Regions from separate parts of the Streptococcus sp. SCPM-O-B-15294 (M123) genome, predicted to be linked through region 2. Evidence: predicted binding sites of a transcription regulator. Region 2 holds the regulator's gene; the other holds the start of a gene.
What was found. The regulator Rex, encoded in region 2, represses fermentation and respiration genes when NADH is low (regulators of the CRP and FNR family bind a similar motif). The targets are predictions, from matches to a motif close to TTGTGAANTANTTCACAA.

Region 1 (4,216 bases), on a different contig from region 2:
TCCAAGATCACGCATTTTTTCAAATGTAGCCACATCCTCTTTGTCCATTGACAACACATTGTTGACCATGGTTTTACCAGTTGAGTGGGCCATTGAACCAACGTTCAAGGTTTTAATCGGAACACCACCCTCGATGGCACGAAGGGCATCTTGAGGTGTTTCAAACAAGATCAAAGCATGTGTTTCACCAAAGCGTGGATCATTTGCAACGTCGATCAATTTTTGAATTGGGACAACGTTTGCTTTCACACCATTCGGTGCTGCTTGCTTGATCAACTCTTTACGGAGTTCATCTTTAGCAACTGAATCTGAAGCAACAATGATCCGATCGGCTTTTGAATCGGGTGTCCAAGCAGTTGCGACTTGTCCATGAAGCAGACGAGTGTCTAAGCGAGCAAGGTTGATCTTGAGCTTACCATCTCCAATCACTGTTCCTTCTGGAATAGCAGCTTGGGCAACAGGGGCAGCGGAAGCAGTGCTTGCTTCTTCGACTGGATTCAATTCTTCTGGAAGAGCTTTGATTCCATCTTTAGATTCTTTGATAATGTTTGCAGCGACTTTATCAACGCCGGCATTTGCATCCATCAATCGCTCTGTATAAGCTTGAATCAACATTGGAAGGTTTAATCCTGTGATGATCGCAAATTTACGATCTGGATTTTCTCCCATAACGCGACTCGCTTGGTTAAATGGAGAACCACTCCAAAGGTCAGCCAAAACCAAGACTTCATCTTCTGCATCAAATGCGGCAACAGCTGCATTAAATTTAGCATAGAGATCATCCGGGCCTTCACTTGGCATGAACGTAACCACTTGAACTTTCTCTTGATCCCCAAAGATCATCGAGCCGGATTGGTGGATTCCAGCTGCAAATTCACCGTGGCTAGCAATAATGATACCAATACTCATTATTGACATTCCTCCTTATAAAATTTGTTTGACTTTCAGTTTAAGAAAACTTTAAGCTTATCTATTATAAAACGTTTTCATAATAAAGTCAATTTTTCAGTACTAAATTAAAGGAAAAAGAGACTCTTTAATATATTAAAGTATCAACATCTATCTTTAGATGTTGGTAGACTTCTTTGGTTATTAAATTCGAAAATCCTTGATAAGAGGGGAACTAAGGGGATTCTATGTTTCTGAAAAGAGTAGTAGTAGCTTCTAATATGTAAAATAAAAATATAGCAATCCTTTTCAGGTCCTGTTTGTGAGAAACTAAAAAAGACCAGCCCATTTGGGCCAGTCTAATAGGTTCGTTTATTAGTTAGTGAAGTCAAGTACCATACGTCCTTGAATGGTTCCGGCTTCCATTTCGTCAAAGACTTTGACAGCATCTTCTACTGGACGTTTTTGAACGACTGGAACAACCAAGCCTTCTGCACCAAATTGGAAGGCTTCTTCCAAGTCTTTACGAGTTCCTACAAGAGAACCTATGACTTGGATACCATCTAATACTGTTTTCACAATGCTGAGGTCCATCATTTCAGAAGGAAGTCCGACTGCGACAACGCGACCACCTGCACGAACTGAATCCACTGCTTGGTTGAAGGCTACTTTAGAAACAGCGGTTACGACAGCAGAGTGAGCTCCACCATTTGTTTTTTCTTTGATCAAGCCTGGAACATCTTCGACTTCACGACCATTTATGACAAAATCTGCGCCAACTTCTTTCGCCAATTCGAGTTTATCATTGTTGATATCGACAGCGATGACATGTGCGTTGAAGACTTTCTTAGCATATTGAACAGCCAAGTTTCCTAGTCCCCCAGCTCCGTAGATAACAACCCATTGGCCTGGTTCAGCTTTAGCTTCTTTGATAGCTTTGTAAGTTGTAACTCCTGCACAGGTAATAGAAGAAGCTTGCGCTGGATCTAATCCTTCCGGTACTTTAACCGCGTAATCCGCAGTAACGATACATTGTTCAGCCATTCCTCCATCAACAGAGTAACCAGCATTTTTTACAGTACGGCAAAGAGTTTCACGACCAGTTGTACAGTATTCACAAGTTCCACATCCTTCGAAGAACCATGCGACACTGACACGATCCCCAACTTTTAGGCTCCTAACATCTGGAGCAACTTCTTTAACAATACCGATTCCTTCGTGTCCAAGAACACGGCCTGGAACTTTACCGAAGTCTCCATGAGCAACGTGCAAGTCAGTGTGGCAGACACCACAGTATTCGATTTGAACAAGAGCTTCCCCTGTCTCAAGTGGACGCATGTCTTTGTTTGCAACGATTTCAACACCAGTACCTTCTGGATTTACAACAACAGCTTTCATAGTTTTCCTCCTCAAGAGCTTAGTTGGATTAGAGACGGTAATAAGACGAGAAGTAACATCACTTGAATCATTATCGTATGAAACGAGCTAGGCTCCTTTTTTATTTTTGTTATGTTAATTTTATCACAAACTTTATCGGTTAGCAAGCGTTTACACAGAAAATTTTCTGAAAATAAACTTAACCGGTTAAACTATTTTCAGAAAAGCCACCTATAAGGTTCCGTATGTTTGAGAAAACAAAAAAGCTTGAATCCTTTCTTGTAAAAGGTGATTCAAGCGCTTCTCTATTTATAGGAAGAGTTTTTCTAGTTGACGAGCAACACCGTCCTGATCGTTTGTATACTCGGTTTGTTTATCGGCATAGGGGAGGAGGACAGGATTGGCGTTTTTCATTGCATAACCAGTTCCTGCGAAAGCCAACATGTCTGTATCGTTTTGTTCGTCTCCAAAGGCAATCAGATTTTTCCGATCAAGTCCGTAAGTCTCGAGGAGATAGTTGAGGGCAAAGGCCTTATTGACCCCTTTTGGAGCACATTCCAGAATGTTGAGGGGACCGCCCCAGCTATTGATTTCTAGCTCGTGATGGTAGTAATCACGCATTTCTTCGGCTAAAGCATACTTATCTTCAGCGCGCGTTTGAAAGAGGATGGCGTTTGGGTTTTCGGTAACTTTACGAGCTTCGAATTTTGTTTTGGAGGAGATTTTAGAAACCCCAAATAAAGCAGGATCAATCGTATGGTGGTAGGTGTGGGTGACATAGAACTTATTGCGATACTCTCCTGCAATAAAGTCCGCTTGGATGTCATTTTCTCTCTTGACCATATCGAGGAGGTATTTTTTATCAAGGGTCATGGATAGTTCTTTGGACCATTTTTTATTTGGAATATGAGTGAGAGCGCCGTTAAAGTTAATCATGGGACTTTCCAATCCCAATTCCTTATAGATGTGATCTGCCATTCGATAGGGACGCCCAGTTGTAATAATGATCCGGTGACCTTGTTCACTGACTTTCTGGATGGTTTCAATCGTATAAGGCGATAATTTGCTCTCGGAATTTAATAAGGTGCCATCTAAATCGACAGCGATTAGTTTTTTATTCATAGGAAGATTCCTTTCATTTGTATGGTTTTTCTTACTCTAAATGAGGAGTATAGAAGTGCCATATTTTAAGAAGAATGCTACCATTATACCAGATAAACAGGAAAATTTCAGTTTTTCAAATAGTAAATGCTGAGGCACTAAAGATTATCCAGATGAATCTCTTGTAAAAGTGAATGATATTTGATAAAATATTGGTATTGTTCGTGATTGAGTCGCGAGCAGATTTATTTTTTTAAGGAGCTTATTAGAAAAATGGATAAGTTTTTCAAACTATCTGAACACGGAACGACGGTTCGTACAGAGGTATTAGCTGGTTTAACGACCTTCTTTGCCATGTCTTATATCTTATTTGTAAACCCTCAAATGCTCTCCCAAACAGGAATGCCTGCTCAGGGAGTATTTCTAGCAACCATTATTGGGTCAGTCGTCGGGACTCTCATGATGGCTTTCTATGCGAATCTGCCTTATGCCCAAGCACCAGGAATGGGCTTGAATGCTTTCTTTACCTTTACAGTGGTATTTGGGATGGGCTATTCTTGGAAAGAAGCCTTGGGAATGGTCTTTATTTGTGGATTGATTTCCTTGATTATCACATTAACTAATGTTCGGAAAATGATTATTGAGTCCATTCCAAATGCTTTGCGTTCAGCTATTTCAGCTGGTATCGGAATTTTCTTGGCTTATGTGGGAATCAAAAATGCTGGCTTGTTGAAGTTTTCGATTGATCCGCATACCTATACGGTGGCAGGAGAGGGGGCTGACAAAGCGAATGCAGCGATTACAGCAAATTCTGCAGCGGTCCCAGGACTTGTTAGTTTCAATAGTCCGA
Region 2 (4,216 bases):
TCGATCAAAAGATTCGACCTGAAGATATTCGAGCTGCACTTCGTCCCGATACAGTTTTAGTATCCACCATGTATGCCAACAACGAAACGGGTGATCTCTTGCCTATCAAGGACATTTCAGACCTTTTAAAAGACCATCCTGCTGCTTTTCATGTCGATGCTGTTCAAGCCGTTGGTAAACTTGCTGTAGCCCCTGAAGAGCTAGGAGTTGATTTTCTAACCGCATCGGCCCATAAATTTCACGGGCCTAAGGGAGTTGGTCTTCTCTATGCTAAAAAGCCTGACTTCTTCAATCTCTTACACGGTGGTGACCAAGAAGACAAACGTCGAGCTAGTACAGAGAACTTGATTTCAATTGCTGGAATGGCTCAAGCCCTCAAAGAAGCAACTGAGCAGTTAGACGCAAATTATCAGTACATTCAGAGCTTATCTGAACGTATCCTAACAGGCCTAGAAGATTTAGATTTCTATCTGAATAGCACAGACTCCAAACTTCCTCATGTCTTAAACATCGGCTTCCCAGGTATCATCAATGATATCTTACTGCTTCGTTTAGATATGGCGGGAATTTCAGTATCAACTGGCTCGGCTTGTACTGCGGGGACTGTTCAGCCAAGTCATGTCCTTGCAGCTTATTATGGCGAAGATTCACCTCGCTTGAAGGAATCTATTCGCATTAGTTTATCCGAATTCAATACGACTGCTGAAGTCGATACTTTTATAACAACTATTCACAAAATTTTAGGAGAATTACATGGCATTTGAAACATCTGTCTCATTACCAAACTGCGATTACACATACGCAATCCATCCAAATATTAAAAAATATACCCTACGCGACAATACCTTTGCACAAACAAAGGTTGGAAACTACGAATTAAATCGTTTGTTAGAAGCTATTCCAAATAGTGGAGATGGCTTTAAGTTAAAAATTATCATCAATAAGGATTTAACAGGATTTAAAATTAACATTACTGACAAGTCAGGCCTTCGTTTGGTAAATATTTTTAAAAACCCAGAAAACAAGATTATCCAACAAAAATTCTACTTCCTCATGGACAGTTTAGTTGAACGTGAAATCTTTGAAAGGATTGAAAAGTAATGACCAATAGTCCTGTAGTCCTCACCTATTTGGATGCATATCAGAAGGAACGTCAGGTTAGCTACGACAACATCGATCACTGTCTATTAGCCTTCTCAGGTTGTGTGACCATTCCAGATTCCTATCAGGTTGTTTCTGTGACCTACAAGGGGCAAACCTTACCTTTCACTGGAAAAATCGGTGACTTCTATCGCTATCTGATTCAGTTTGATCAGAGTTTAAGAAATTCCAATTAAGAAAGAAAAACACCGTTTTGGTGTTTTTTTAGTAGAAGATAGTTGCTTTATTCACAAACTTTTTATAAAATAGATTTGAAAGGTTGTGATATTGTGAAACAAGATAAGACTAATCCAATTCCTCGTGCTACTGCTAAACGACTCTCCTTGTATTACCGCATTTTTAAACGCTTTAATGCAGAGAAAATTGAGCGAGCAAATTCAAAACAGATCGCTGAAGCCATCGGGATTGATTCCGCAACTGTTCGTCGAGACTTCTCCTACTTTGGAGAGCTTGGACGACGTGGTTTTGGTTATGATGTCAAAAAGTTAATGAACTTCTTTGCTGATCTCTTGAATGATAACTCCATCACCAATGTTGCTATTGTCGGGATTGGAAATATGGGGAGTGCCCTTCTTCACTATCGCTTCCATGAGCGAAACAAAATGAAAATTGTCATGGCATTCGATACGGATGATCATAAGTTAGTCGGCACTAAAAGTAAAGATGGTATTCCGATTTACGGCATCTCCACACTAAAAGAAAAACTTGAGGGACAAGAGATTCAAACAGCCATTTTAACCGTTCCAAGTGTAAAATCTCAAGAAGTTGCAGATTTACTGGTTGAAGCTGGTATCAAGGGAATCCTTAGCTTTTCTCCCGTACACTTAACAGTTCCAAAAGATGTGGTAGTCCAATATGTCGACCTAACCAGTGAACTACAAACCCTTCTCTACTTTATGCGTAAGAATACATGATAAGCAAAGAGGCTGGGACAAAAGTCCTAGCCTCTCAATTGTCTTTGGATTGTTGAGCAAGACGCAGTGGTTGAGTGGGCTCTACCACGCTGATTTTATCAGCTTTTACAGCCCTACTCAACTGTGCGGAGGTGGGACGACAAAATCGAATTCTAACGAATTACCGATTTCTGTCCCACTCTCTTTTTCTATACCAATAAATCTGTTTCTTCCCGGTAGCTATAATAATCATCAGTTGAGACAATCAGATGGTCCAGGAAAACAATTCCTAGACAATTGCAGGCTTCAATCATTTGTTGGGTGACACCATCATCATTCTTGCTAGGATGAATGATCCCGGACGGGTGGTTGTGAACCAAGATTAAGGATGTCGCCATATGCTTGATGGCATAGTGCAAGATTTCTCTTGGTTCTGCAATGCTACGATTGACTGTTCCAATAAAAATCACTTGCTGATGGATAATTTGATTTTGAGTATTCAGATATAAGGCCAGTAAATGTTCCTGTTTCTCATGGCCTATTTTTTGCTGCATCATTTTTGCCAACTTTTGACTACTCATGATTTGTTCTGTTTCAATCACTTCAGAAGTCTGTATTCGTTTCCCTAGTTCAATAGCAGCTATCAGCTCTATGGCCTTTACTTTCCCAATTCCTGGAATTTCCTGTAACTCCTGAAAACTCATACTAGCTAGTTCTTTTAAACTCTTTAGTGATCCCAACAGGTCTTGAGCGATCTCGTAGACTGGTTTATTTTTGTTCCCCGTCCGTAATAAGATGGACAGCAATTCTTGATGACTGAGCTTATCAGGTCCTTCTGTTAGCAAACGTTCTCTAGGTAAGAGACCAGTTTCTTGAAATACAATATGATACATAAAAAACCTCCTCAATTAATAATTCGCAATTGAGGAGGAAAAAGGACGATTCTGTATAAATTAAATTGGACAAACTACTTCTCTTAAGTTTTCAAGAATTCGAGTTTCTTCATTTGAGAAGTTAATTCTATAGCATTCTTGCACTTGTTCCAAAGAAGCAAGAAATTGACGAATTTCGTATCGAACTAAGTGTTCTTGATCATCAGGAATGTTTTCAATGGTTTCGAAGACCTGTTCAACTTCGTAGATCCCCTTGGTAATGAGCGCTGTTTTAGGGAAATCATTGACCAGTAAGCCATAGAAGTTTCTTAACAAAGTATAGATATCTTCTGTGCGCATTCAGTTCCTCCAAGCTTCTTTCTATCACTCTTCTATTATAAAATAGAAAGCATGCAAAAATATGTCAGTCAGGTAACATTTTATGACTATCCTCTTACAAGTTGGCAGAAAATTAACAGAAAAAAAAGAGGTCAAGGACCTCTTTTTAAGTTGATTATAATTGCATTTGATTATAAGATTTTGTGAAAGCTTCCAGTATATCTTTTGGTGCTTTTGAGTAATCTACTGAAGTTTCCAAAGTCCCTTTTACAATCGTACGATAAGTTGCTGCAGCATCCTCACAGGTCACCAAGGTGATTTCATTAACCCCTTCACGATCTGCAATGACATCGACCCGATCTGGTGTAACTGTCTCAACAGAATTGATGACATAAGTATACACCTTTTCCTTATCAGTGATATAGATTTTCATTCCAGCTTTGGCATGTTCTAATGGAGAAAAGAGCATTTCATTTGCCCCTGTCAAACCAAAGACATGGTGACTAGCCAAGGAGTAATTCCTTTCCCCCATAACCTGGTCCTCTTTCATGGTACCAGCCCCATAATAGAGTCCCACATTATCTAAGCCTTTAAAAATCGGAAGGTTCATCTTCAACTCAGGGATTGCTATCCCCCCAATAACAGGCAACTTCTGCGCCTGCCACTGGGCATTGATAACAGATTCTGTAGAAAGCGATTTGACTTCTTTAAAATCAAAGCTAGTCTTGGCATCTTTATTCTTATCGATGGTCTTTTTCGATACCTTGCTGACCTGGTACTGATTGGTATGCCACACCATGATCATGTTCCGAATCGGAGCATTAAAGATCAAGGCAATAGACAAAAGGATCAGTAAGGTAGCAAAGATATTAATCAAGCGATTGCGTAAGCTTGTTTTCTTCTTTTTTCTTCTTGAAGCCATTATTTATCCTACCCTTCACTTTCAGTCTC

Region 1: a site for Rex is predicted at 2,398-2,415, ahead of adhP (alcohol dehydrogenase AdhP). Genes of this name have one in related genera too.

Annotation. Positions count from the first base shown of each region.
Region 1 covers NZ_JBYQGU010000009.1:16,138-20,353, forward strand. The annotation lists gene AC3E8G_RS06815 (PTS sugar transporter subunit IIB) at 1-909, opposite strand, end outside; gene adhP (alcohol dehydrogenase AdhP) at 1,264-2,286, opposite strand; gene AC3E8G_RS06825 (Cof-type HAD-IIB family hydrolase) at 2,575-3,387, opposite strand; gene AC3E8G_RS06830 (NCS2 family permease) at 3,640-4,216, shown strand, end outside.
Region 2 covers NZ_JBYQGU010000003.1:107,775-111,990, reverse strand. The annotation lists gene AC3E8G_RS03505 (cysteine desulfurase family protein) at 1-764, shown strand, start outside; gene AC3E8G_RS03500 (DUF1831 domain-containing protein) at 754-1,101, shown strand; gene AC3E8G_RS03495 (DUF4649 family protein) at 1,101-1,337, shown strand; gene AC3E8G_RS03490 (redox-sensing transcriptional repressor Rex) at 1,431-2,075, shown strand; gene radC (RadC family protein) at 2,264-2,947, opposite strand; gene AC3E8G_RS03480 (porphobilinogen deaminase) at 3,008-3,286, opposite strand; gene AC3E8G_RS03475 (class A sortase) at 3,441-4,187, opposite strand; gene gyrA (DNA gyrase subunit A) at 4,196-4,216, opposite strand, start outside.